DNA from 4 places in the Streptomyces sp. NPDC050121 genome. Region 3 is predicted to be linked to each of the others. Evidence: riboswitches for the same ligand, from Rfam matches in the RefSeq annotation. Region 3 holds a riboswitch; each other region holds the start of a gene.

Region 1 (6,941 bases), on a different contig from region 3:
AGGATCGCCACCCGCGGTCCCGTCGGCAGCGGTTGGCGGGCGAGCAGCAGACCCGCGTCGACCAGCTCGGTGATGGTGTCCACGCGGATCACGCCGGCCTGCCGCAGCAGCGCCGACACCGTCGCGTGGGGCAGCCGCGTCGCCCGCACGGCGTGCCCCTGGGGGGCGGAACCGGCGCCCTGGACGACGACCAGGGGCTTGGCGGCCGCCGTGCGCCGGGCGAGGCGGGTGAACTTGCGCGGGTTGCCGATGGACTCCAGGTACATCAGCGCGACGTCGGTGTCGGGGTCGTCGTACCAGTACTGCAGGACGTCGTTGCCGGAGACGTCCGCGCGGTTGCCGGAGGAGACGAAGGTGGACACGCCGGTGACGCCGGTGACGCCCGCGCCGCGCCGGTGGAGGCGGGACAGCAGGGCGATACCGATGGCGCCGGACTGGGCGAAGAGCCCGATCCGGCCGGGCCTCGGCATCTGAGGGGCGAGGGAGGCGTTGAGCCGCACCTGCGGGGAGGTGTTGATGACCCCGAAGGCGTTGGGGCCGATGATCCGCATGCCGTACGCGCGCGCGTGGCGGACGAGTTCGCGCTGGCGCTCGCGCCCGTCGGGACCGCTCTCGGCGTACCCGGCGGAGAGGACCACGAGTCCCTGCACGCCGTGCTCGCCGCACTCGGCGACGGCCTCGGGCACATGCTCGGCCGGGACGGCGAGGACCGCGAGGTCGACGGGCCCCGCTATGTCGCGCACGAAGCGGTGGGCGGGCACGCCGTCGAGCTCCTTCAGGTCCTCGGAGAAGGCCTTGTTCACGGCGTACAGGCGGCCGGTGAAGCCGGCCTCCCGGAGGTTGCCGAGGACGCTTCTGCCTACGCCGCCGGGTGTGCGGCCGGCGCCGACGACGGCGACCGAGCCGGGCGCGAGCAGCCGCCGTACGGAGTGCGCCTCCGCGCGTTGCTCCCGCGCGCGCTGCACGGCGAGGGAGCGCTCGGTGGGTTCGAGGTCGAACTCCAGGCGGACGACGCCGTCCTCGAAGCTGCGCTTCTGGGTGTAGCCGGCGTCCGTGAACACCTTGATCATCTTGGTGTTGGCGGGGAGCACCTCGGCGGCGAAGCGGCGGATGTCGCGCTCGCGCGCGACGGCCGCGATGTGTTCGAGGAGCGCGGAGGCGACACCGCGGCCCTGGTGGGCGTCCTGCACGAGGAAGGCGACCTCGGCCTCGTCGGCGGGCGCGGAGGCGGCCATGCCGTCGGCGCCAATGCGGTCATAGCGTACGGTTGCGATGAACTCGCCGCCGATGGTGGCCGCGAGTCCCACCCGGTCCACAAAGTCGTGGTGCGTGAAGCGGTGGACGTCCTTCGCGGACAGGCGCGGGTAGGGCGCGAAGAAGCGGTAGTACTTCGACTCGTCCGAAACCTGCTCGTAGAAGCTGACCAGGCGCTCGGCGTCATCGACGGTGATGGGGCGGATGCGTGCGGTGCCGCCGTCGCGCAGCACCACGTCGGCCTCCCAGTGGGCGGGGTACTCGTGCCGGTCCGACGCGCTCTGCATGGGGCCCAGAGTACGGCTCGCGTCCGACAACGGCGCGAGGCAGTCTGTGGAGGACGGATGCCGGATCGAGGCCGCGATCCGGCGACCGCGCGGGACGGGTCGTCGAGGACCCGTCCCTCACACGCTTCACGTGTGGAACACTGGTCTAGACAACCTGAACCTGAAGGGCAGCATCACATGGCTGAGCGCCGCGTCAACGTCGGCTGGGCCGAGGGCCTTCACGCCCGCCCCGCTTCCATCTTCGTCCGGGCCGCCACGGCCGCAGGTATCCCGGTGACGATCGCCAAGGCCGACGGCAACCCCGTCAACGCGGCCTCCATGCTGGCCGTGCTCGGCCTGGGCGCCCAGGGCGGCGAGGAGATCGTCCTCGCCTCCGAGGCCGAGGGGGCGGACGTCGCTCTCGACCGTCTCGCGAAGCTGGTCGCCGAGGGTCTCGAGGAACTCCCCGAGACCGTCTGATCAACCCCTGGTAATTGAGGTTGCGGGGCTCGTCCGAATTATCGGGCGAGCCCTTCGCATTTCCCGTCCGCGGGCAGCAGAAATAATCCCCCGCGAATTATCTCCTCTTTGTATACGGCTCTCGTGTTAATGCCGCACGCTTGTCATGTTTACGGGAGGTTGCGAAGTCCTCACACGGTCGATGCGCTCCGGTCCGCCGGAAAAGCGCAGTCGGTGCGCGGCCGTCGTGCGCTCGGTGTGCAGCGCCGTGATCGCCCGCGCGCGCTCATGGTCGCCGCGCGCCACCGCGTCCACGATCGCCCCGTGCTCGGCCCAGGACTCCACCGGGTTGGCCGGCGCCTCCACCGCGTACATCCAGGCGATCTTGTGGCGCAGCTGGGTGAGCATCGACGTCAGGGCATGGCTTCCGGAGGACTGGGCGAGCGTCTCGTGGAACCAGCCGCCCAGGGAGCGCAGATCCTCGCTGCTGCCCCTCCTGGCCCGCTCCTGGCCCAGCCGGACGAGGCCGCGCAGCACCTTCAGATGGGCCTCCGTGCGCCGCTGGGCGGCCCGGGCGGCGCCGAGCGGCTCCAGGAGCATGCGCATCTCCAGCACGTCCGCGGCCTCCTGCTCGGTCGGCTCCGCGACGCACGCGCCCGCGTGCCGCCGCGTCACGACGAAGCCCTCGGCCTCCAGCGTGCGCAGCGCCTCCCGGACGGGGACGCGGGAAACGCCGTAGCGGCGGGCGAGGAGTTCCTCGGTGAGGCGGCTGCCGCGCTCGTAGACACCCGAGACGATGTCGTCCCGGACGGCCGTGCACACCGAGTGCGCCGGAATACGCATGACGGACCTCCGCCTTAATCCCCGTGAAACGTCGACGATTGACGTGTGTTCCGTGACTCTATTGCAATGAGCGGGAATTTCCGATGGCGGGCCGGAATCCATGGATATTTTTTGGACAGCAGGGCATCGAAAACGGCGAAAGCCCCGGCCGGGAGGGCCGGGGCTGGACGATCTGTCGCCGTGCGCCGTCAGACGTTCACACCGTGCTGGCGGAGGTAGGCGACCGGGTCGATGTCCGAGCCGTACTCCGCCGTGGTGCGGGCCTCGAAGTGCAGATGCGGACCGGTGACGTTGCCGGTCGCGCCGGACAGGCCGATCTGCTGGCCGGGAGTGACCTGCTGGCCCACCGAGACGCCGATGGACGACAGGTGCCCGTACTGGGTGTACGTGCCGTCGTTCATCTTGATGACCACCTGGTTGCCGTACGACCCGCCCCAGCCGGCCTCGACGACGGTGCCCAGGCCGACCGCGTGCACCGTGGTGCCGGTCGCGGCGTGGAAGTCGATGCCGGTGTGACTGCCGGAGGACCACAGCGAACTGCTGGCGTGGTAGCCGGTGGAGACGTAGGAACCCGTGATCGGCAGCACGAAGGCGTTGAGCCGCTTGCGCTCGGCCTCACGGGCGGCACGCACGCGTGCCTCGCGCTCCTCGACGGCCTTCTTGGCGGCCGCCTCACGTGCGGCCTGCTCGTAGGCGGCCTTCTTCTGCACGGCGACCTGGTCGTCGATCTGGTCGGCGACGGCCTCGCCGGCGGTGACGACGGGGATCAGCCCGGTCTGCTCGGGGGTGGGCTCGGCGGCGAAGGCCGGGGCGGAGGCGACGGTGGCCATGACACCGGTGGTGGTGAGCGCCGCGACGCCCGCGGCGCGCGCGGTGGTGCGCTGCATCCGGCTGGGCCGACGGTGCTTCCCGGTGGCGCAGGTGAACGCCATGAAGTGGGGGGTGTCCTTTCCTTCCCTCTCGCCTACCGGGTTAGCTGACGGGTTCGGAGCAGGAAGGTCTCCTACGGACCCCCTCGCGGCTCGCGCGGGCGTCCGATTCACCCCAGGGACTTCACGTGGGTCCCCGGCTCCCCTGGCTCGCGCCGTACGGGGACTCGGCGATGACTGTCCGCTGCCGCGGCTGCGGCGCACTGCCTGACGAACAGCCCGGACGAAGCTAAGCGGGACGGGTTTCAATCCTCAAACGAATCCCGGTTTTTGTAGCGCATGCCACAGGGCAGACAGGCAACCTCCGCCTCAATTCGGACACGCAGAGGCCCTGATGACGTTTCCGTCGGCCAGGGCCCCTGCGTGCGCGTGCCGTTGGCGCGGCCACCGCGCCCGCCGGTCCGCCTACTCGGCGGACACGACCTTCACCGCGCCGATGCCGAGGGCCTCCACCGGCTCCTTGATCCGGGCCGCGTCACCGACCAGGACGGTCACCAGCCGGTCCACCGGGAAGGCGTTCACGGCCGCCGCGGTGGCCTCCACGGTGCCGGTCGCGGCGAGCTGCTGGTACAGCGTCGCCTGGTAGTCGTCGGGCAGGTGCTGCTCGACCTGGTCGGCCAGCGTGCCCGCGACGGCCGCGGCGGTCTCGAACTTCAGCGGCGCCACCCCGACCAGGTTCTGCACGGCGACGTCACGCTCGGCGTCGGTCAGGCCGCCCTCGGCGAGGGTGCGCAGCACCTTCCAGAGGTCCTCCAGGGCGGGACCGGTGTTCGGGGTGTCCACGGAGCCGCTGATGGCGAGCATCGCGGCGCCAGAGCCGTCCGGCGCGGACCGCAGGACCTGCCCGAAGGCGCGAACACCGTAGGTGTAGCCCTTCTCCTCGCGCAGGACGCGGTCCAGGCGGGAGGTGAGGGTGCCGCCGAGGCAGTACGTGCCGAGCACCTGCGCGGGCCACACGCGGTCGTGCCGGTCGGCGCCGATCCGGCCGATCAGCAGCTGCGTCTGGACGGCGCCGGGGCGGTCCACGATGACGACCCTGCCGGTGTCGTCGGCGGTGACCGGCGGCACCGGCCGCGGCTGGGCCGAGGAGCCCGTCCAGGCGCCCAGGGTGTCGCCGAGGAGGGCGTCCAGGTCCACGCCGGTGAGGTCGCCGACGACCACGGCGGTGGCCGTTGCGGGGCGCACATGCCTCTCGTAGAACGCGCGCACGGCGGCGGAGTCGATCTTCTCGACCGTCTCCACGGTGCCCTGGCGCGGGCGCGACATGCGCGCGGTGGCCGGGAACAGCTCCCTGGAGAGCTCCTTGGCGGCGCGCCGCGAGGGGTTGGCGAGCTCGTGCGGGATCTCGTCCAGGCGGTTGCGGACGAGACGCTCGACCTCGCTGTCGGCGAACGCGGGCGCCCTGAGGGCGTCGGCGAGCAGACCGAGGCCCTTGGGCAGGCGCGAGGCCGGCACTTCGAGGCTGAGGCGGACGCCGGGGTGGTCGGCGTGCGCGTCCAGGGTGGCGCCGCAGCGCTCCAGTTCGGCGGCGAACTCCTCGGCGGAGTGCTTGTCGGTGCCCTCGGAGAAGGCGCGCGCCATGATCGTGGCGACGCCGTCGAGGCCGGCCGGTTCGGCGTCCAGGGGCGCGTCGAGGAGGATCTCGACGGCGACGACCTGCTGGCCGGGGCGATGGCAGTGCAGCACGGTCAGGCCGTTGGCCAGCGCTGCGCGGTCGGGCGCCGGGAACGCCCACGGCTTGGCCTCGCCCGCCGCGGGCTGGGGGTGGAAGTCCATCGTGGCGAGCTCGGTCACCGGGCCGCCTCCTCGTTCTCGTCCTGGTCGGCGGGGGCTTCGGCGGCGGTCGGCTCGTAGACGAGCACCGCGCGGTTGTCGGGGCGCAGGCGGGCCTTGGCGACCTCCTGCACCTCCTCGGACGTCACGTCCAGCACCCGCTGGACGGCGGTCAGGGCGAGCTGCGGGTCGCCGAACAGGACGGCGTAGCGGCACAGTTCGTCGGCGCGGCCGGCGACCGTGCCGAGCCGGTCGAGCCACTCGCGCTCCAACTGGGCCTGGGCGCGCTCCATTTCCTCGGCCGTGGGGCCCTCCTCGGCGAACCGGGCGAGCTCCTCGTCGATGGCGGTCTCGATGACGGGCACCTCGACGTCACCGGACGTCTTCACGTCCAGCCAGCCCAGGGAGGGCGCGCCGGCGAGCCGCAGCAGGCCGAAGCCGGCCGCCACAGCCGTACGGTCGCGGCGCACGAGCCGGTTGTACAGGCGGGAGGACTCGCCGCCGCCCAGGATGGTGAGCGCCAGGTCGACGGCGTCGCACGCGCGCGTGCCGTCCTCGGGCAGGCGGTAGGCGGCCATCAGGGCGCGGGCCGGCACCTCCTCCTCGACGATCTCGCGCAACTGCTCGCCGATGACGTCGGGCAGCGAGCCGTCGCGGGGCTCGGGCTTGCCGTCGTGGCCGGGGATGGAGCCGAAGTACTTCTCGACCCAGGCGAGGGTCTCCTCGGGGTCGATGTCGCCGACCACGGACAGGACCGCGTTGTTGGGCGCGTAGTACGTCCGGAAGAACGCGCGCGCGTCCTCCAGGGTCGCCGCGTCCAGGTCGGCCATCGAACCGATCGGCGTGTGGTGGTAGGGGTGGCCGTCCGGGTAGGCGAGAGCCGTCAGCTTCTCGAAGGCCGTGCCGTAGGGGACGTTGTCGTAGCGCTGGCGGCGCTCGTTCTTGACGACGTCGCGCTGGTTCTCCATCGACTCGTCGTCGAGCGCCGCGAGCAGCGAGCCCATGCGGTCGGCCTCCAGCCAGAGGGCGAGCTCCAGCTGGTGGGCGGGCATGGTCTCGAAGTAGTTGGTGCGCTCGAAGCTGGTGGTGCCGTTGAGCGAGCCACCCGCTCCCTGGACCAGCTCGAAGTGGCCGTTGCCCTTGACCTGTCCGGAGCCCTGGAACATCAGGTGCTCGAAAAGGTGAGCAAGGCCGGTGCGACCCTTGACTTCGTGTCGTGAACCGACGTCGTACCAGAGGCACACCGCCGCGACGGGGGTCAGGTGGTCCTCCGAGAGCACCACGCGCAGGCCGTTGGCCAGGCGGTGCTCGGTCGCTGTCAGGCCCCCGGAGCCTGCCTGGGCTGTGGCCGTGTGACCCATGGGCATGTACGTCCCTTCCGATCGCGGACGCGGTCGTCGAAACCGCGGTTTTCCTG
Region 2 (6,941 bases), on a different contig from region 3:
GCGAGCCGCCGTTCAGGATGTTCATCATCGGCACCGGCAGCAGGTGCGCGTTGGGGCCGCCCAGGTAGCGGAAGAGCGGGAGGTCGCTGGCCTCGGAGGCGGCGTGGGCGACGGCGAGGGAGACGCCGAGGATGGCGTTGGCGCCGAGCGAGCCCTTGTTGTCGGTGGCGTCCAGGTCGAACATGGCCTGGTCGATCAGACGCTGCTCGGTGGCGTCGTAGCCGACGAGCTCCGGGCCGATCTGCTCGATGACGGCGAGGACGGCCTTCTCGACACCCTTGCCCTGGTAGCGGTTCGGGTCACCGTCGCGCAGCTCGATGGCCTCGAAGGCGCCGGTGGAGGCGCCGGACGGGACGGCGGCACGACCGGTGCTGCCGTCGTCGAGGCCGACCTCGACCTCGACGGTGGGGTTCCCTCGCGAGTCGAGGATTTCCCGGGCTACGACGACGTCGATGGACGGCACGAGCATCTCCTTCTTGGGATGTGACGCTGAGAGTGCGGGGCCCGTGGGCCTTGCGACTAGAGCCTAACCGCCCGACGGGCGTCGGCAGCCGACCGACCGCCCTGTGGACGAACTGACCGTACACATTGTTCCCGCTCGGAACAAAGAGCGGGTGACAAACAGGCGAAGAAAGCGCGCGAGGCAAACGGGCGGCGGGGAGAGAGGGCAGCGAGCCGAGCGGCAGCGAGCCGAACAGGGGCGAGGCGAACGGCAGCGAGCCGAACAGGGGCGAGGCGAACGGCAGCGAGCCGAACAGGGGCGAGCCGAGCGGCAGCGAGCCGAACGGGGGCGAGGCGAACGAGGGCGCGGCGAACGAGGGCGAGGCGAGCGGGCAAAGAGAAACCCCGCTCCGGTGCGTACGGGGGAACACGCACCGGAGCGGGGAGCCCGTGGGGACGGGGGGTGACCCTCACGAGGTCTTCAGTGTGCCGACCTCGGATGTGAGGGTGCTGTGGCTTCTCTGGGTCCGCTCTGGGAGCCGGGGATCACTTCAGGTGCAGCTGCTGACCCGGGTAGATGAGGTCGGCGTCCGCGACGATGTCCTTGTTCAGCTGGAACAGCTTCTGCCAGCCGCCCTTGACCTTGTGCTTCTCGGCTATGGAGCTGAGGGTGTCGCCCTTGACGACCTTGTACTCGCCGTCGCCCTTCTTGACCTTCTTGCCGGTCGGCGTGGTGACCGTCTTGGAGGCGGCCGGGCGGTCGGTGGAGCGGGAGGCGCTCTGGTTCCCGGTCGAGCGGGTGCCGGCGCTGCTGGAGCCGGAGCCGCCGGTGCTGCTCGACGAGCCGGAGGAGCTGCTGCCGTTGTAGGCGGCGCCGGACAGGCCCGTGCCGCAGACCGGCCAGGCGCCCTTGCCCTGGGAGGCGAGGACCTTCTCGGCGACGGCGATCTGCTGCGACTTGGAGGCCTGGTTGGCCTGCGCGGCGTACTGCGTACCGCCGTAGGCGGCCCAGGTGGAGGCGGAGAACTGCAGGCCGCCGTAGTAGCCGTTGCCGGTGTTGATGGACCAGTTGCCGCCGGACTCGCACTGGGCGACCGCGTCCCACTCGGAGGCGGTGGCGGCGGAGGCGTTGCCTGCCGCCATCAGCGGGGCGGCGATGGCGACGCCGGTGACGCCGGCCAGCGCGGCGACGCGGGTGGCCTTGGACGGACGACGGTGCTTGCCCTTGCCCGAAAACAGCATGGTGGATCCCCTCACCGACGCCTGCGAGGTGAGCTGTCGGGTTCGGGCCGGTTGAGTTGCCCGGCCACGCTCTCGCTTTCACGAGGCGCGGCTTCACCCCAAGCCGCTCCGGTCAACTGCCCGGTGCGGCGCTTACCTTGGGTCCCCCGCTCCTGCCTACGGCGCTTGACGCGACGACTGTTCCCGGGCTGCCACTGGCAGGATTCGGCGTTGCGACGGCCGGGGCTCGGGTTGCCGAGCGGGACGACCGTAGACACGCGATCCGCGGAATTTCAAAGACGATCAGGGCTTCTGAGACTCATCCCACACTTTCACCAAACCGGACATTCGGCGCGAAGTATGACGTGAACTCCCGCTGTTTTTCTTGGGTTTTGCGCCCTATTCAACCCCTGTGTCGAGGGTCTGACCGGGGACGATGTCGCTCGGGTCGGCGCCGATGAGGCCCTTGTTCTCGGCATAGAGGGCGCGCCATCCGCCGTCGAGGCCAAGGGAGTCGGCGATGGAGGCGAGCGAGTCGCCCTCCTGGACGACGTAGGTGGCCGCGGCGTGCCGGCCGGCGGAGGCGGTCGTGGCGCCGTCGACGGCGGCGGCACGGTCGGCGGCGGCGCTCTTGGTCGTGTTCTCCTCGGCGGTGGCGCCGCGGTGTCGGCCCGAGCCGAGGGAGCCGGTGTCGACGAGGCTCCAAGAGCCCGCATCCTGGACCGACTTGTCCGGATCGTCCGCTTCCGGGGCCCCGGCGGGTGAGCCGCCGGTCGCCTGCGCGTCACCCTGGCCGCCGGAGCCGTCGGACGCGCCGGCGCCGGTGGAGCCGCCCGCACCGGTGGAGGAAGAGGACGAGGGGGACGAAGGGGACGAAGGCGACGCGGAGGGTGAACTCGATGAATTGCCGGACGAGTCAGACGACCCAGACGAGCCGGACGAGCCGGAGGAACCAGTCGAACCGGTCGAACCGTCACCGCTGCCCGAAGAGTTCGAGGAACCCGTGGAGCCGGACGATCCCGACGACCCCGACAGCCCCCTGGACAGGTCGGACAATCCGGAGGAGGCCGACGAGTCGGACGAGTCGTCCGCCACGCCGGTGTCCACGTTCAGCGCGCCGTTCGCCCGGGTGAGCCCGGAGGTCAGCCCACAGGTGCCCCAGGCGCCGATGTTCTCGGCCGCGAGCAGTTTCTGCGCCACCGCGATCTGCTGGTTGCGGCTGGCCAGGTCGGGGCGCGTCGCATAGTCGAGCCCCCCGTACGTCTCCCACTGCTTCTGGGTGAGACTCAGGCCGCCGTACTCGCCGTCGCCCTTGTCGGCGCTCCACGAGCCGCCGGTCTCGCACTGCGCCACCTTGTCCCACACCGTGCCGTCGGCGGCACTCGCGCCCGAGGCGGCGAGCAGCGGGATGGCGATGGCGGAGCCCGTCACTCCGGCCGCGACGAGCAGCGCCGGGGCCTGGCGGGGGCGACGGTGTCGACCGTTCCCGGAGAGCATGCGAGGGGCCTTTCTCTGGACAGCAGTACCAGCGCGGCGGGTGAGACTGACGCGTCGCGCTGACGAGTGAACGTATCGGCAGACGATCACTTGTCACAAGTTAATGCCGCGCAGATCACGTGAAGATCACAGACTTGAGGATCGCTCACCTTCACTTCCCCGAATGGTCACACTCCGGCTGACGTGCGATCAGGAATGCGCCCAGAGTGCGCCCAGAGTGCGCTCAGAGTGCGGTCGGATTGCCCTCGCCGTGCACAGGCGTGAACTCCACCGGCAAGGTCCGCAGGCCCCGCATGATGAGCCCGCCACGCCACCTCAAGTCCGCCGGATCCACGGCCGGTCGAAGGTCGGGCAGCCGGGTCAGGAGCGTGGCCAGCGCCGTCTGTCCCTCCAGCCGGGCCAGCGGGGCCCCCAGGCAGTAGTGGATGCCGTGGCCGTAGCCGAGATGCTGGTTGTCACGGCGGGAGAGATCGAGCGTGTCGGGGTCCGTGAAGCGGGCCGGGTCGCGGTCGGCGGCCGCCAGGACGACGAGCACGGGGTCGCCGGGCGCGATGTCCTGCCCGCCGATGCTGAGTGGCTCGGTCGCGAACCGCCAGGTGGCGAGCTCCACGGGACCGTCGTAGCGCAGGAGTTCCTCCACGCCGGTCTCCAGCAGGTCCCGCTGCCCGGACGCGAGGGATGCCTGCAACCGCGCCCGCTGCTCCGGGTGGGAAAGCAGGGCGTGGAGGCCGTTGCCGATCAGGTTGACGGTGGTCTCGAAGCCGGCGAAGAGAAGGATGAAGGCCATGGCCGCGGCCTCGTTCTCGGTGAGGTGCTCACCGTGGTCGGAGGCGCGGATCAGGCCCGAGATGAGGTCCTCGCCGGGGGCCGGGTCGGCGGGGAGCTCGGCGCGCTTGCGGTGGATCAGCTCCAGCAGGTAGCCGCGCATCTTCTTCACCGACCGCGCGACCCCGCCGCGGGGCCCGCCGCCGTGCCGGATCATCATCCCCGCCCAGTCGCGGAAGTCGTCCTGGTCCTCGCGGGGAACGCCCAGCAGGTCGCAGATGGCGTAGATGGGGAGGGGGAAGGCGAAGTCGTGGATGAGGTCCGCCTCTCCCCGGGCGGTGAACCCGTCGATCAGCCGGTCCGTCAACTCCTGGACGCGGGGCGCGAACTCGGCGACCCGGCGCGGCGTGAACGCCTTGCTGACGAGCCGTCGCAGCCGGGTGTGGTCCGGCGGGTCGATGTTGAGCAGATGCGTCATCAGCTCGGCCTTGCGCTCACCGGGAATGCCGGTCTTGCCCTTGGCGTGGGCGGGCTCGTCGTGATGCGCGGGGTTCTTGGACAGCCGCTGGTCGGCGAGGGCCTGTTTCGCGTCGGCGTAACGGGTGACCAGCCAGGCCTCGACCCCGCTGGGCAGCCGGGTGCGGTGCACGGGCGCGTGCTCGCGCAGCCAGGCGTAGGCGGGGTAGGGGTCGGTGGCGAACTCCCAGGTGAAGAGGGCGGGAGCGGACGGGACGTCGGTCGGGGGGGCGGCCGGGGCGTGGGTCGGCGGGTCGGTCGGGGCGTGGGCCGGCGGGTCGGTCGGGGGGTGGGGCTGGTTGGTCACTCCTCGACGGTAGCGGGGTTCCCGGCGTGCTCTGCGAGCGCCTTCATCGCACCCGGGTGCCCCATGTCGGCGGCTTTGCCGTACCAGAGGACGGCTTCGGCGGGATCGTTCTGCTTGTCGAGGAGGGACGCCAGGCGGTAGGCGGCGTAGGCGTCACCGTTGGCACACCCCTGTTCGTAGTGACCGCGGGCCTGCTCCGGAAACCCCGCCTTCTCCGTCACGGCCCCGAGGTGGGCGGCGTCCAGCGGGTGACCGGACGCGAAGTACGCCGCGGCGTCCATCAGGCTCCCGCTCGGCTCCTGCGCGTCGTTCAGCAGACGGGTGGCCTCCTCGTCGCCCGCTGCGGCGGCACGGGTGAGCAGCACCTCCGCGATCTCGGTCTCATGGCGCAACAGGAAGTAGACGGCCACACTGCGGGCGACCGGGGCGTACCCCTGCGTCTCGGCCTCCATGTAGTAGGACGCCGCCTGGCTCAGCTCACCCCGCCCGAGCAGCAGATCGCCCAGCCGGTGTGCCGCCGCCATGTCACCCCCGCTCACGGCCTCGCGCAGCGCCTGCTCGGCCAGCGCCAGATGGGCCTCGCCGACCAGCCTCAGCTCCTGGCCGCCCGGCTTCTGCTCCGCCGCCGCCCGCAGGTACGGCAGCGCCTGTTCCGCCTCTCCCCTCGCCAGCAGCAGCGCGCCGAGCCGCCCGGACAGCTCCTTCTTGCCCGCGTCCACGGCCTTGCGGAACCACTCCAGCGCCGTGGCCTCGTCCTCGTTGTCCTCGGCGAGCAGGCCGAGCATGTGCATGGCCTCGGCGTCGCCGTCCTCCGCGCGGACCGCGAAGACGGCGTGCGCGGTCGTCCGCACATTGCGGTGCACCTCGGCGTCGTACGCCGTGCCCGCCAGCGCGCAGCGCCAGACGGCGATCGGTATGCCCGTCCCCGACGAGGCCCGCTCGGCGTCGACGACGAGTGAGCCGTACGGCCGCCAGGTCTCGTCGCTGTCCCCCACCCGACGCGGCGCTCCGGGCACCAGCAACCCGGTGACGTCGTGGCGCAGTTGCCGGGCCCAGTCCAGCGCCTCCTGGAACGACTGCCGCTCCAGCCGCCCGGCCGGCTGCCGCGCCGTATAGCACTGGCAGGCCTCGTGCAGCAGCCGCCGGGGGATGTCGCCGGTGACCCCGCAGCGGGCCAGGTCCGTCGCGGCCCGGATCAGCAGATTCCCGTACGGGTGACGGCTGTTGGAGAGGCCGGAGCGGTGCCACAGTTCCCTGAGTTCCGCGCCGATGGCCAGGTACTGGGTGACTCCGGTCGAGCCGCGCCACCGCTCGGCCTCGTCGAGCCGGGCGTCGAACGCGGCGCGGAGCCGGCCCAGCTCCTGGGGGGTCCACGTGGAGCTCACCGGCTCCGAACGGGCCAGACTGAGCACCTGGGACGCCGGTCCGGGCGCGAAGCGGCGCGTTTCGTACGCGTCGTCGCTCATCGTGGCCACCACCGGGACGCCCAGCGCCTTCAGCTCGGCCAGCAGACCCAGGGTCAGCCCGTGTTCGCCGAGGTGGTGCTCCAACTCGTCCAGCCACAGCACGTACGTGCCCTGCCGACCGCGCAGCAGGGCAGGCAGTCCGCGCAGGTCGGTGCCGTGGGCGGGCGCGTACACCCGGGCGCGGGGGTCCAGGTCGCCGACCACGGCGGCCCAGGCCGTCCTCGACTTGCCCGTGAGCGGTCCGCCCGTGATCACCAGCAGCCGGTACTGCGCGCTCCAGCCGCGCAGCCGCTCATCGAGATCACGGGGAACATACGGCGGCAGGCCGGGGTCCCCGTAGTGCCGCTCGGTGGGCCGGACGCCGAGCGTCACCGGGTCGGCGTCCTCCACCGCGGGCCAGTTGCCGGGGTCCGGCACGATGAAGACGCCGGGCGGCGAGGCGTAGGTCGTCTGGTTCAGGACGCCCACGACGGGGCCGCGGTAGTCCCCGCCGTAGAAGCCGACGATGTCGCCCGGAGGGATCCCGGGGACAGTGTCGCCCATAGGGAATGCGGGGACGTTGTCGCCCGTAGGGAATCCGGGGACGGTGTCGGCCGCGGAGCCGGACTCGGTCTCGGTCGGCTGCTGGAGCTCCGGCAGGTCGGCCATCAGCGCCCGCAGGTCTGCCGCCGCTTCCTGGCCTCCCGTGCCGGAGAGGGCCTCACGGAAGTAGCCGCGGAAGTAACCGA
Region 3 (6,941 bases):
GTACCCGGACGCGGGCGCGCTGGGTGGCGGCGGGGGTGTCGGGCATGCGGGTCTCCCGGGTCCGGTGGTGAACAGTGGCACACGGCCGGCTTCTGCTTCAGATTTGAAGCAGTTCCGACGAATCGAGACCCTACCTCATGCTTGAAATTTGAAGCAACCGAATTGTGATGCGCCTCATGAGGTCCCGGAGGCCCCGGCGCCCTCCGAGGCCCCGGCGCCCTCCGAACCTGCGCCCTCCGAGGCCCCGGCGCTTCCGGAGCACGGCGACGACCGTCGGCGCCACGGAAGGTCCTCGGGCGCGACCTCGTTGCTGTCGTCCCCCTGGAACCCCCGTACGACCTGGGTGAAGATCTCCTCCAGCTGTCCCACCTGTTCAGGGGTGAGGCGGGCGAAGAGGGAGGCGCGGACGGTGTCGACATGTCCGGGCGCCGTCCTCTCCAGGACCGCCATGCCCTCGTCCGTGAGGACCGCGACACTCCCGCGCTTGTCCCAGATGCAGTCCTCGCGACGCAGTAGCCCGTCCTTCTCCAGACGGGTCACCGCATACGTCAGCCTGCTGCGGGTGATCTTCAGCTGCTCCGCGAGCTCGGTCATCCGCAGGCGCCGCTCCGGTGTGTCGGAGAGGTTGGCGAGGATGGAGTAGTACAGGTGAGGCATGCCGGCCTCCTGCTGGAGCTGCCGGTCGATCGCGTCCTCGACGAGGAGGTACCCGGCGACGTAGGCGCGCCAGGCGCGTTGCTCCTCGGGGGTGAGCCAGCGAGTCGTCATGCGACCAGTGTAGTTTGTTTCAAACTTGAACCAAGAGTCCACGTCAACCCACGTCACCCACCTCTCACCCACCTCCACCCACGCCACCGGGGAGCGCGTCGATGCCGTACCCGTACGTCCTGCTGTCCGCCGCCGTCTCCCTCGACGGCTACCTGGACGACACCACCCCCGAGCGCCTGCTCCTGTCCAGCCCCGCCGACTTCGACCGCGTCGACGAGGTACGGGCCTCCGTCGACGCCATCCTCATCGGCGCCGGCACCATCCGCGCGGACAACCCCCGGCTCCTCGTGAACTCCCCGGAGCGGCGCGCCGCCCGCGTCGCCGAGGGCCGACCGCCGTACCCCCTCAAGGTCACGGTCAGCGGCTCCGGCGAGCTCGATCCCGCGGCGAACTTCTGGCACACGGGCGACGAGAAGGTCGTGTGTACGACGGACAAGGGCGCCGAGCGCGCCCGCGCCCTCGGGATCGCCGCGGACGTCGTCCCGCTCGGCCCCGAACTGGACTGGCGCCGCCTCCTCGAACACCTGCACGATGTGCGGGGTGTGCGGCGTCTCATGGTCGAGGGTGGCGGCACCGTGCACACCCAGCTGCTCCAGCAGGGCCTCGCCGACGAACTCCAGCTCGTCGTCGCCCCGCTCTTCGTGGGCGACCCGGACGCGCCCCGCCTCTTCGGGCCGGGCGGCTACCAGGGCGGACGGCTGCGCCTGGTCGAGACGCGGCGCATCGAGGACGTCGTACTGAACCGCTACCAGCCCACCGCCCCCGGCGCCGGACCGCTCCCCGCCGCGGCCGACCGCCACTGGCTGGCCCTCGCCTGCGAGCTCGCGGCGCAGTGTCCGCCGTCGCGGACCGCCTTCAGTGTCGGCGCGGTGATCGTGGCCGCCGACGGTACGGAACTGGCCCGCGGCCACTCCCGCGAGGCCGGCGACCCGGTCGTGCACGCCGAGGAGGCGGCCCTCGCGAAGCTCGACCCCGCCGACCCGCGGCTGCCCACGGCCACCGTGTACAGCAGCCTCGAACCCTGCGCCCGTCGCTCCTCCCGCCCCTCCCCCTGCGCCCGCCTCATCCTCGACGCGGGCGTGCGCCGGGTGGTCACCGCCTGGCGCGAGCCCGACACCTTCGTGACGGAGGCGGACGGAACCGGGCTCCTGACGGCCGCGGGCGTCGACGTCCTCGTCCTCCCGGAGTTCGAGGCGCGGGCGAAGACCCCGAACCGGCACCTGGAATGAGGCGGCGGGGGCGGGGCATCGGGGGCGGCGGTAAACCGTGGTGTTTCACGCCCCGGAAGTAGCGTAGACTGGAGTCACAACGACGCGGGGTGGAGCAGCTCGGTAGCTCGCTGGGCTCATAACCCAGAGGTCGCAGGTTCAAATCCTGTCCCCGCTACTGAAGGCCGAGGGCCGGAATCCGAAAGGGTTCCGGCCCTCGGTGTTGTCCGGGGCAATTCGGCGCGCATCCGGGATGCTTCAGCGCACATCAGGGACCCCTCAGTGCGTGACCTGGACATGTGGCCGGTTGGTTACTGTGCGTACGCCGTCTTTTCGGACGCCTCTTCCGTCAACTCGCCCGTTTTTCGCCGGTCATGGGGCGAAAGTCCCAGGCCGAAAATGTTGTTGATCAAGTAGAAGTGCTTGGAAACCGGCCCCCAGGTCTATTAACGTTCGATAACGCAGCGCGGTCGTCCCAGCCGTCACAAGAGTCGGCTCCGTGCGCATGTGCCGAATCCCGTAAGGGAACCGGGGAACCACCACCTTGGGGTGAATCGCACGGAAGCCACCGTGAACTCGCGGAGTCCACGGCAGGTATACGCGCGTAGGAGACCTTCCCGCTCCGAACCCGTCAGCTAACCCGGTAGGCGACGGAAGGAAAGGAGTACGCCCGCGTGGCGTCCAACCGGCCTGCCCCAGAAGCCCCGTTCGTGCCCGCCCAGCGGTCCACCGAGACCTTCGGCTACGGCGACTACCGCACCGACGAGGGCCCCTGGGAGGAGTGGAACCCCACCGCGGAGTCCATTCGCCCGGTACGCGGCAAGCACCGCGTCGCCAAGCAGCGCGGCGGCGGGTTCGCCCGCAGCTCCACCGTCCTCGGCGTCGGCGTCATAGCCGCCGTCAGCGCGGGCGGCATGGCCAGCGCCAACACCGGCAAGGCCCCCGTCTCCATCTCCCTGCCGGACCTGCCGAACGTCGGCTCGCTCATCTCCGACGACGAGCCCGCCCAGGACGCCGCGCCGGCCCTGGCGACCTTCGGCTCCGAGAGCACCGCCGACGACAGCAGCCAGAGCGTCTCCGACGCCGGTGAGGCCCTGCGCAGCCGGATCATGGCGCAGGCCGAGTCGCAGCAGACCCAGATCGAGACCAAGGCCCAGGCCGCCGCCGAGGCCGCCGCGGCCAAGGCCGCGAGCGACGCCGTCGCCAAGGCCGAGAAGGACGCGAAGGCCAAGGCCGACGCCGCAAAGGCGAAGGCCGCCGCGGAGGCCGCCGAGAAGGCCGAGGCCGCGCGCCTGGCCGAGCTCGCCAAGCAGTACACGCTGCCGACCTCCTCGTACACGATCACCTCGACCTTCGGTCAGGCCGGCTCCATGTGGTCCTCCGGCTACCACACGGGCCTGGACTTCGCCGCTCCCACCGGCACGCTCATCAAGGCCGTCCACAGCGGCACCGTCACGGAGGCGGGCTGGGCCGGTTCCTACGGCTACCGCACCATCCTGACGCTGGACGACGGCACCGAACTCTGGTTCTGCCACCAGTCCTCGATCAGCGTCAGTGTCGGCCAGAAGGTCGGCACCGGTGACGTGATCGGCCGCGTGGGCGCGACGGGCAACGTGACCGGGCCCCACCTCCACCTCGAGGTCCACCCGAACGGCAACTCCGACGGCGTCGACCCGATGGCCTGGCTGCGCAGCAAGGGCCTCAACCCCTGAGCCGCCCCTCCGGGGAACACCTGTCAGACCCGTAAGACCCGTAAGACCCGTAAGGCCTGTGAGACCCGTAGTACCCGGGAACACCCCTGAGGGTCCCCCTCGGGGGTGTTCCCGTGCTCCGTCCACGTGTGCTGTTCACACGTTCTTCGTGTTGCCCAGGGAATGGGTGTGCCGCCCGCGCCCGTTGATGTGAAGCATGACTTCTCTTCGCAAGCTCGGCTCCTCCGGCCTCGAGGTCTTCCCGCTCTCCCTCGGCGGCAACGTCTTCGGCTGGACCGCCGACGAGACGGCCTCCTTCGCCGTCCTCGACGCCTACGCGGCCGCCGGCGGCAACTTCCTCGACACCGCCGACTCCTACTCGGCGTGGGTCGAGGGCAACTCGGGCGGTGAGTCCGAGACCATCATCGGCAACTGGGTGAAGCAGCGCGGCAACCGCGACGACGTGGTCATCGCCACCAAGGTCAGCCAGCACCCCGAGTTCCCCGGCCTGACCGCGGCCAATATCAAGGCCGCCGCCGACGCCTCCCTGCGCCGCCTCGGCACCGACCACATCGACCTCTACTACACGCACTTCGACAAGACCGAGGTGCCCGTCGAGGAGATAGTCGGCGCGCTCGACGGACTGGTGAAGGCCGGCAAGGTCCGCCACATCGCCGCCTCCAACATCTCCCCCGAACGCCTCCAGGAGTCCCTGGAGTTCTCCGACCGCGAGGGCCTGGCCCGGTACGTCGCCCTCCAGCCCCACTACAACCTGGTCTCCCGTGACACCTACGAGGGTGGCCTCCAGGACCTCGCCGAGCGCTTCGGCCTCGCCGCCGTCCCGTACTACGCGCTGGCCTCCGGCTTCCTCACCGGCAAGTACCGGCCCGGTACGACGGTGGAGAGCGCCCGCGCCGCCGGTGCCGCCAAGCATCTCGACACGGAGCGGGGCCGGAAGGTGCTCACCGCCCTGGACGAGATCGCACAGGCCCACGACACACAGGTCGCCACGGTCGCGCTGGCGTGGCTCGCGGCGCAGCCCACGGTGGCCGCGCCGATCGCCTCCGCGCGGACGGTCGAGCAACTGCCGGCGCTGCTGGAAGTGGCGGAGCTGGAACTGACGGACGCGGAGGTCAGCAGGCTGACCCAGGCCTCGGCCTGATCCTTACGACTGGTAGGGGTTGGCAGCCGGGTACGGCTGTGCGGGATACCCGTAGCCGTGCCCGTACACCTGCCCCGCCGGATACCCGTGCCCGTGCCCGTACACCTGCCCCGCCGGATACCCGTAGCCGTGCCCGTACACCTGCCCCGCCGGATACCCGTACCCGGCGGGGTGACCCGGCCCGTATCCCTGGGCCGGCCCCTGGCCGTACCCGTACACCCCGTACACCGGCCAGGGCGGCGCGGTCACCCGGACCGGCGGGGCCGTCATCCGGGCGGCGTGGTCCAGCGCGGGCCGGGCGATGTCCTTGCGCCGCCACAGTTCGTTCAGCAACTCCCGCTCCCGTACGACGAAGTCGGCGTTCGCCCGCCCCCGCCGACCGCGGTGCCGCAGGAACGCCAGGGACGTCGCGTACGCCTCGTACCGCGCCACCTCCCGCGCCGCCGGCTTGCCCAGGTGGCGGCCCGCGTACACCCGGGCCACCCGCCGGGCCCGCATCGAGCCGAGCGCGAACGGCTCGGCCGGGGTGAGCCAGCCGGCGGCCGCGTAGGCGGGCAGCTCCTCGCGTACGGTGCGCAGCTCGCGTTGGCGCGTCCACACCACCAGCCAGGTCAGCAGCCCGAACGCGGGCACCATGAACGCCGCGTACACCGCGAAGAAGCCGAACTCGCCGAACGTCGAGGAGCCGTTCCACAGGGCGTGCATGCCCATCGCGAGAAGCAGCCCGGACAGCGGGAGCAGCACCCGCCGCAGGCGCTGACGGTCCCCGGAGAGCGCCGCGACGCCGAAGCCGATGCCGGTCAGGACGGTGAACAGGGGGTGCGCGAAGGGCGACATGACGACGCGTACGAAGAAGGTCGCGGCGGTGACGGAGGCGATGCCGCTGTCGCCGCTGAGCTGGTCGGTGCCGAATGCGGTGCCGAGGTAGAGGATGTTCTCGGTGAACGCGAAGCCGGTGGCGGTGACGCCGGCGACGACCACGCCGTCGACGATGCCGGTGAAGTCCCGCCTGCGGAAGAGGAAGACGAGGAGGACGGCGGCGGCCTTGGCGGACTCCTCGACGATCGGCGCTATGACCGTCGCCCCCAGGGTGTCCGCGCTGGACGGGTCGGCGGTCGCGGTGGCTATCCACCGGGTGGCGAAGCTGTTGGCGACGATGGCGATCAGCGCCGCCGCGCACGCACCCCAGGCGAAGGCGAACACCAGGTTCCGCCAGGGCCCGGGTTCGACCCGGTCCAGCCACCGGAAGGCGGCTATGAGCAGCGGCACGGGCAGCACCGCGAGCCCGAGCCCGACCAGGAACCCCTCGGTGCCGGTCTGCTCCCGCACCAGCGCGAGGATGACCAGCCCGGACAGCGTGAGCAGCATGATGAGCGCCCCGTACCGCAGCCACCTGCGCTGCCACCAGTGCGCATGCCTGAGCACACCGTCCTCGGGAGCGCCGCCGGGGGGATGCGGCGGGTAGGGCGGAAACGGGGGACTGATGGCCACGGCATCGACCCTAACGAGGGAGGGGACTGTGGTGGAGAGGGGCGGTCGGTCAGTGATCCCTAGGCCGGTCGGCGATCCCCGGGTCGGACGCGATGCTGTACGCGGCGGAAGAGCAGATCGTTCACCACGTGGCCCTTGTCCAGGCCCTGCCCCTCGAAACGGGTCCGCGGCCGGAACCCGGGGCGGGGTGCGAACCCGCCGTCGGCCCGGGTGTTCTCGAAGTCGGGGTGCGCGGTGAGCACGTCCAGCATCTGCTCCGCGTACGGCTCCCAGTCCGTGGCGCAGTGCACGAGCGCGCCCGGCCTGAGCCGCGTCGCGGCCAGGTCGAGGAACGCGGGCTGGATGAGGCGCCGCTTGTGGTGGCGCTTCTTCGGCCAGGGGTCGGGGAAGTAGACGCGCAGCCCGTCGAGCGAGTCCGCCGGCAGCATCTCGCGCAGCAGGATGATCGCGTCGCCGTTGGCGACCCGGACGTTGGTCAGCCCGTTCTGGTCGGCGAGGTTGAGCAGGTTGCCCTGGCCGGGCGTGTGCACGTCCACCGCGAGGATGTCGGTGTCGGGGTCGGCGGCCGCCATCTGCGCGGTCGCCTCGCCCATGCCGAAACCGATCTCCAGGACGACCGGA
Region 4 (6,941 bases), on a different contig from region 3:
GGGGGTGTCGGCGGAGGAGGGGACGGGGTGCGGGGAGGTGGAGGCGTCCTCGCTGAATGAGACGAGGCGGCCGAGCCGGCGGCCGCTGAGGCGGGCGTACTGCTCGGCCTTGGCGTGGGCGTCGTCGTGCGCGGCCTCGCGGGCGCGGGCCCGCAGCGGGGCGGGGTCGGAGAGGTCGAAGGCCACGGAGTTGATGCGGGCCGCGTCACCGGCGGCGTCGGTGATGGCCTGTAGGACCACGCCGGTCCTCGCCACCTGGCGCACCTTCACCGAGAAGGACTGCGCGGCCTGGTAGCCCTTCAGGCGAGCGGTGTTGCCCGTGTAGTCGTAGACGGGGTTGAGGGAGACGCTCTGCGTGCGGATGTCCCGGTCGGCGACGCCCTGGGCGCGGACGGCGGACAGCAGCGCGGCGGCCGCCTTGTCCTGTGTGTCCAGCGCCGCCTGCGAGGTCTTGGCGGAGGCCTCGACGCCGGCGCCGACGACCGCGAGGTCGGGCGCCGCGCTCGCGCTGCCCTCCCCGCTCACCGTGACGGTGGCGGGGCTGGCCGGTGCGAGCCGGACGGCCGGTGCGAGCCGGACGGCCGAGGCGGCGGTGGGCGCGGCGAGTACCGGGATGCCCAGGGCGAGCAGGGAGACGAGAGCCGCGGCGAGGGGCGTACGGGGAAGGGGCATGCGGGACCGGTCCTTGGAGGTGTCGGGCGGGGGCAGGTACGGGTGCGGTCATCCCAGCACCCGTATCTGCCGCCGCCCGCGCACCACTCCCGTGCGCTCACCTCACTGGTGGAGCCGGCCCCCGGTGGGCGCCCGCTCAGGCCCCCTCGGGCCCACTCAGGCCACGGCCGCGATCCGCATCCTGATGTCGTCCGGCGACAGCGTGCCCTTGGCGGTCACGTGGTCGCCGGAGGACTCCCCGCGCAACCGGCGCCCGATCCACGGCACCAGATACTCGCGCGCCCAGTGGACGTCGTCGCGCCGCACGTCGAGGGTGCCGCGCGGCGGGAGCGGCGGCCAGGCCTGTTCCGGGTCGGCCGGTACCTGGAGGCCGAGGGCCTGCCCCGCGCGCAGCGCCACGCGCGTGTGCCCCTCCGGGGAGAGGTGGAGCCGGTCGCCGTCCCAGGCCCTGCGGTCCTGCACGGACTTCAGGGACCACAGGTCGAGCACCGGGCAGCCGTACCGGTCGGCGACGGCACGGACATGCCCGTTGTAGGTGGCGATCTTGCCGCGCAGGTGCTTGAGCAAAGGAACGCCACGGGTGTCGAAGCCGGTGGTCACCATGACCGTGCCGGCTGCGGCGGTCAGGGACGCGATCGCGCGCTCGAAGCGCTCTGCGACCTCGTCCGGGTCGGTGCCGGGACGAAGGATGTCGTTGCCGCCCGCACAGAAGGAGACCAGGTCCGGGGCGAGCCGCACCGCCCTGGGGAGTTGGTCCTCCACGATCTGGTCGAGCAGCTTTCCGCGGACCGCGAGGTTGGTGTAGTTGAAATCGCCTTCGGGCCGCAGGTCCGCGAGAAGCACCGCGAACCGGTCGGCCCAGCCGACGAACGCCCCGTCGGGGCCGGGGTCGCCGACGCCCTCGGTGAAGCTGTCCCCCACCGCCACGTACGACCCGATCACTGATCTGTTGTCATTCTTCGAATCGTCTGCCACAGCAGTTCATGATTCACCTTCGAATGTGACTTACGCGACCGTAGGAAGGGGTTGACGGTCGGTGAGATAAGCCACTGCTAAAGAGTTGGCCAATCAGGGAATAAGGGACCACACCCGGAAGTCGTTGATGCGGAAGTGGCTCCAGGTGGTCCGGAACGCGAAGTGCCCTGCGGTGTACGGCTCCAGGTCGGTGTAGTCGAAGACGAGCCGTCCGTTGTTCCACCAGCGCACGGCCGAGCCGTCGGAGACGATGCGCACATGGTTCGGCTCGTTCGCCACGAGCAGCGGCTCGGCGTAGTCGTAGATCAGCGGGCGCACCCCGGCCTCGCCGACGTAGCGGCGCAGCCGGGTGGTGGTGTTGGTGTTGGCGCCGTAACCGGCGTAGTACGTCTTGAGGTAGTCGTACTCGGCCAGGGCGCCGCCGCGCGGGGTGGCGAAGAGGTCGTCCGGGGAACGGACGTCGACGGCGTTCCAGAAGTTGTTGAGGTCGGACACGCGGTCGTTGACCCCGCCCGCGGAGACGGGCGTGGCGACGTATTCGAGGACGTACGGTCCTTCGAGCGGCCGCCTGAACCAGATCGTGGCCCCGGCGGGTACATCGACCTCCAGGGCGCCGCGGGAGGCGGTGACGGTTCCGCCCTTCTCCAGTTCCACGGCCCACTTGCGCAGACCGTGGCGGAAGTCGTCGTGGGCGATCAGCCGGCGGTGACGGGGTGTGGCGCTCGCGGCGCCCGCGGGGGCGAGGGCGGCCAGGGCGGCGCCGGCGGCGAGGGCTCCGAATGCTCTGCGCGTGGTCGACACGGGAAGCGGCTCCTTCAGTGGGCGGGGTGGGTGAGGGACGGCCTGGGCACCCGGCGGGTCTCGGCGCCGGGGTGGTGGTCGGGGTACGTGGACTGCGGGTAGCCGCACCCGGCCCGCGCGGTACGCGGGGTTCTGGGCGAGCGTGCGCAGGCGGGCGACGGTGACGGCGGCGGCTCTTCGGCGGCGGGTGGCGTTCACTGGCGACCCTGCGCGGGGTTTCCGATGAGGGCGACGAGGCGGTCGGCCGCCTTGCGGTGACCTTGGGCACTCGGGTGGACGGCACCGTGGAAGTCGCCGTCTGCCGCCGAGAGCCAGCCGGTCGTGTCGACGAACTCCGTGCGGGAATCGGCGAGTTCGGCGACCACCGCGGCGATGTCGGCGGCGTGCGACCCGTCGAAGGGACGCAGGGCGAGGATGCGGGGGTGCGGGGCGGCCGACCGAAGACGCTCCAGGTAGGCGTGGTAGGCGGCACGGAGCTCGGTCGAGCCGTAGGCGGCGTCGTTGGTGCCCTGGTTGACGACGATCACGTCGGCGTCGCGGTCCGGGCGCGCCGGGGAGCCCGCGAAGTTCCAGCCGGACGCGTCACCGGCGGTCGGCACTCCCCCGTTGCCGGTCTGGAGCACACCCTGCCGCCCGAACCCGACCTGGGTGAGCGAGGCGTGCAGGGCGTCGGCGACGAGGGTCGGGTACGCGGCCGTCCCGTCGGCGCAGTCGGAGGTGTTGACCTCACAGAGCGCCATCACACCCTGGGTGATCGAGTCGCCGTAGAACGCCAACTCACGTGCTCTGACGGGAGGTTGACCGAGGAGACGGCCCTTGAGTCCGGTCAGGACGACTCCGGTCTCCAGCGGGGGCGTCCACCGGCCGGCCCGCGAGTGGACGTCTTTCACGGACAGCTGCACCGTGTGCGGGCCCCGCCCGGTCGCCGTGATCGCGAGATCGGCGCGGTCGACGGCGTGCAGCTTTTTCGGGCCTCCGTCGACCGACACGTACGCCTGTGCGGGCACGGTGACCGACGAGACGTCGAACAGGGCGTGGACGGCGCCGCCCGCGAACCGGAACCGCAGCCGGGAACCGGAGTTGACGGTGATCGCGGCCTCGGCGGTACAGCCCCAGTGCCCCTCGTAGACGAGTCGCCGGTCGCCGGGACGGACGAGGTCCGTGCCGCCGGACGCGGCCGAGGCGGACGGTGCGACGCCGGCCAGGAGCGCCACGGCCGCCGCAGTGCTCAGGAACCGGTTGATGACGGTGCGTCGGTCGGCGCCGGACACGGGACCTCCGAAGAACGGCAGAAAGCGCTTGCTCCCTGACGGGGATCACTGTGGCCCCACCCTGACCCGCCTGTCGAGGGGACGAAAGGGGCTGCCACCCGACCGCAACGAAACGATCACGAACACGCAAGGCCCGTCGGCGGGACCGGCATGCGGGAACACCGAAGGCCGGACCCGGGGATCGGGGTCCGGCCTTCGGCTGCGTGTCAGGCGTGTCAGGCGTGTGGCGCGCCAAGCGTGGTCAGGCGCGGTCAGGCGGGTGGCGTGCGGTCGTCGGCGGGGTCAGCCGACGGCGACACCGTGCGAGCGGAGGTAGGCGACCGGGTCCACGTCCGAGCCGTAGTCCGGCGTGGTACGGATCTCGAAGTGCAGGTGCGGGCCGGTCACGTTGCCGGTCGCACCGGACAGGCCGATCTGCTGGCCCTCGGTCACGGTCTGGCCGGCCGAGACGGAGAGCTGCGAGAGGTGAGCGTACTGGGCGTAGTAGCCGTCGGCGAGCTTGATGACGACCTGGTTGCCGTACGCGCCGCCCCAGCCCGCGGAGACGACGGTGCCCGCGCCCACGGCCTTGAGGGAGGTGCCGGTCGGGACGACGAAGTCGACGCCGGTGTGGTAGCCGCTGGACCACATGCTGCCGGCCACGTGGTAACCGGTTCCGATGGTCGCGCCGGCCACCGGCAGGGTGTAACCGCTGGAGGTGCTGGTGGTCTTCTCGGCGGCCTGGGTGGGCGACTTCGTCGAGGCGGACGAAGAGGACGAACCCGACGACGACTTGGTGCCGCCGGTCGTGGCCTTCTTGCCGATCGAGAGCTTCAGGCCGGGGTGGATCAGCGACGGGTCGCCGCCGATGGCCGCACGGTTGTCCTGGTACAGCTTCTGCCAGCCGCCGCTGACGTTCTGCTCGTCGGCGATCTTCGAGAGGTAGTCGCCGGACCGCACGGTGTAGGTCCGGGTGCCCGTGGCGGCGGCCTTCTTCTGCGCCACCGGAACGGATTGCACGGCCTTTTCCGAAACAGACTGCGCGACCGTCTGCGCGACGGACTGGGAGGCCGATTGCACGGGGGCGGCGTGGGCGCCGGTGGCGCCTATGAGCGGAAGGGCGAGCGCGGCGCCGCCGGTTCCGACGACGGCGATGGAACGGGTGAAGCGCTGGGACTTGGGACGGCGGTGCTTACCCTTCGCGGGCATGACGAATTCCTCTCCGGCGCCTGCGAGGTGAGCTGTCGGGTGCGGACTGGAGATGTCCGGCCGCGCCGAGGCGCGGCTTTACCCCAAGCCTGTTCCGGGACCGGAACAGGCGGTTCTGCCTGTGGGTCCCCCGCTCCTGCCGGGTACGGGTGAGTGTGCGGACACCGGGCGGCGGCAGGATTAGGCGTCCGTCCGGATTGGTGTGGAACGTAAGCGACCAGGACGCACAGGGACAAGCAGAGGTTGCACGGACAACGCATTTCTCTTGATCCGCTGTGCGAATTCCCGGTCACGCTCCGTCAATCAATAGGCCCGCTTTTCGTCAAACCCCCTTGAAAGGCATGCAAATTACGTGAGCATGACGCGCGACGTACGGTCACGAATATGACGCTGCTCACGTGAGACTTCCCCAGGTTTCCTTACTCCGCAGCGAGTTGGAATTAAGGCCCCAATTCGGACATAACCCTCAGATGCGGCGCAGTCGGATAACCGTCGCATCAAGGTCGCCCCGCAGTCCGGTCCGCAGCCCACGGTGCAGCAGCACGGCCCCTCGGTGCACTTCGCCCGTTTCGCGGCATTCGTAAGGCGCTGTCGGGTCGAGCCCGCGCAGTCGAAGCGCCGGAACGGGCTCGCCGAACCGCTGCGCCTGAAGCCAGGCGAGGACGACCGCCTCGTCGCCACGCACGTACTGGACGGCGCTCAGGCCGCCGGCCGGCGGCCGCAGCCGGTAGAGGTCGCCGTGCTGCACAAGAGGCCGGATGTCCTTGTAGAGGTTCACCCACTCCCGCGCCTCGGCCAGCTCCTCCTCGCTCCATTCGGAGAGGTCCCCGCCGACGCCGAGCACCCCGGCCATGGCGCTGACGAACCGGAAGCGCAGCGAGCTGACCCGGCCGTTGAGCTGGGCATTCGGGCTGTCCGTGACCCAGGCGGCCATGACCCGGGCGGGGTGGATCTGACTGAAGCCGTGCTGGATGTCGAGCCGGTCGAGGGGGTCGGTGTTGTCGGAGGTCCACACCTGGTCGGTGCGGCTCATGATCCCGAGGTCGATGCGTCCGCCGCCGCCCGAGCAGGACTCGAAGGCGACGCCCGGGTGGGCGGCCCGCAACCGGTCCAGCAGGCCGTAGAGGGCCCGCACATGGTCCACCCAGAGGCGCTGCGGGTAGGGATCGTCCGGCCAACCGGCGTCGGTGAAGCAGCGGTTGAAGTCCCACTTCACGTAGTCGACGGGGGCGCTGGACAGGAGGGCGTCGAGCTGTTCCCAGAGGTACTCCTGGACGTCCTCGCGCGCGAGGTTCAGTACTAGCTGATTGCGGAACTCCGTCCGCTTTCGTCCCGTTTGGAACTGCACCCAGTCGGGGTGCGCCCGGTACAGCTCGCTGTCGGGGTTGACCATCTCGGGCTCGACCCAGATGCCGAACTGCATACCGAGGGCGTGCACATAGTCGGCGAGCGGCTTGAGCCCCTTCGGGAAGCGGTCGGGGTTGGGCCGCCAGTCACCGAGCCCGGCGTGGTCGCCGGTGCGCGCCCCGAACCAGCCGTCGTCGACGACGAACAGCTCGACGCCGATCGCCGCGGCGCGCCGGGCGAGGGTCGCCTGCTGCTCCTCGGAGATGTCGAAGTAGGTGGCCTCCCAGGAGTTGAAGAGCACCGGCCGGTCCCCTTCGGCGTCCGGGATCACGTGCGCCCGCTGGTAGGCGTGCCAGGTGCGGCTCGCGCCGCCGAACCCGGCGTCGCTCCACAGACCGGCGAAGACGGGCGTGGTGAAGGACTCCCCTGTCGCGAGGCACAGCAGGCCCGAGTCGTCGTAGCCAGCGCCGCCGGTGATCTGCACGCGGGCGTCGGGGAGCTGGGCGACGGCGATCCGCCAGGAGCCCGACCAGCCGAGGGCGCAGCCGTAGACCTCGCCGCGTTCCTCGGTCGCGTCGGTGTCCAGGGCCACCCAGGGCAGATGCTGGTGCCCCGTGTGGCCGCGGCGGCTGCCGATGACCTTCTCACCGTAGGTGAGGGGGGAGACGGTGAGCCGGGACTCCGCGG

The links. A riboswitch is a leader RNA that binds a small molecule or an ion and turns the genes downstream of it on or off. The one in region 3 is predicted to bind cyclic di-AMP.
Region 1: another riboswitch for cyclic di-AMP. It lies ahead of ACIBTS_RS28905 (M23 family metallopeptidase); the one in region 3 lies ahead of ACIBTS_RS47465 (M23 family metallopeptidase).
Region 2: another riboswitch for cyclic di-AMP. It lies ahead of ACIBTS_RS31960 (transglycosylase family protein); the one in region 3 lies ahead of ACIBTS_RS47465 (M23 family metallopeptidase).
Region 4: another riboswitch for cyclic di-AMP. It lies ahead of ACIBTS_RS02880 (peptidoglycan DD-metalloendopeptidase family protein); the one in region 3 lies ahead of ACIBTS_RS47465 (M23 family metallopeptidase).

What each region holds. Positions count from the first base shown of each region.
Region 1 is NZ_JBITJV010000021.1:125,897-132,837, reverse strand. Features, by position in the region: gene ACIBTS_RS28920 (GNAT family N-acetyltransferase) at 1-1,541, opposite strand, end outside; gene ACIBTS_RS28915 (HPr family phosphocarrier protein) at 1,719-2,000, shown strand; gene ACIBTS_RS28910 (GntR family transcriptional regulator) at 2,127-2,822, opposite strand; gene ACIBTS_RS28905 (M23 family metallopeptidase) at 3,011-3,754, opposite strand; cyclic di-AMP (ydaO/yuaA leader) riboswitch at 3,769-3,934, opposite strand; gene ACIBTS_RS28900 (M16 family metallopeptidase) at 4,157-5,545, opposite strand; gene ACIBTS_RS28895 (pitrilysin family protein) at 5,542-6,891, opposite strand.
Region 2 is NZ_JBITJV010000025.1:96,348-103,288, reverse strand. Features, by position in the region: gene eno (phosphopyruvate hydratase) at 1-463, opposite strand, end outside; gene ACIBTS_RS31960 (transglycosylase family protein) at 988-1,683, opposite strand; cyclic di-AMP (ydaO/yuaA leader) riboswitch at 1,687-1,857, opposite strand; gene ACIBTS_RS31955 (transglycosylase family protein) at 2,062-3,159, opposite strand; gene ACIBTS_RS31950 (cytochrome P450) at 3,383-4,747, opposite strand; gene ACIBTS_RS31945 (hypothetical protein) at 4,744-6,941, opposite strand, start outside.
Region 3 is NZ_JBITJV010000071.1:10,394-17,334, reverse strand. Features, by position in the region: gene ribA (GTP cyclohydrolase II) at 1-46, opposite strand, end outside; gene ACIBTS_RS47480 (MarR family winged helix-turn-helix transcriptional regulator) at 175-768, opposite strand; gene ACIBTS_RS47475 (dihydrofolate reductase family protein) at 870-1,997, shown strand; tRNA gene ACIBTS_RS47470 (tRNA-Met) at 2,081-2,154, shown strand; cyclic di-AMP (ydaO/yuaA leader) riboswitch at 2,475-2,643, shown strand; gene ACIBTS_RS47465 (M23 family metallopeptidase) at 2,651-3,688, shown strand; gene ACIBTS_RS47460 (aldo/keto reductase) at 3,885-4,829, shown strand; gene ACIBTS_RS47455 (PrsW family glutamic-type intramembrane protease) at 4,833-6,320, opposite strand; gene trmB (tRNA (guanosine(46)-N7)-methyltransferase TrmB) at 6,380-6,941, opposite strand, start outside.
Region 4 is NZ_JBITJV010000002.1:100,762-107,702, forward strand. Features, by position in the region: gene ACIBTS_RS02860 (SIMPL domain-containing protein) at 1-672, opposite strand, end outside; gene ACIBTS_RS02865 (SGNH/GDSL hydrolase family protein) at 829-1,614, opposite strand; gene ACIBTS_RS02870 (DUF6250 domain-containing protein) at 1,741-2,448, opposite strand; gene ACIBTS_RS02875 (GDSL-type esterase/lipase family protein) at 2,643-3,719, opposite strand; gene ACIBTS_RS02880 (peptidoglycan DD-metalloendopeptidase family protein) at 4,002-4,907, opposite strand; cyclic di-AMP (ydaO/yuaA leader) riboswitch at 4,912-5,069, opposite strand; gene ACIBTS_RS02885 (alpha-galactosidase) at 5,374-6,941, opposite strand, start outside.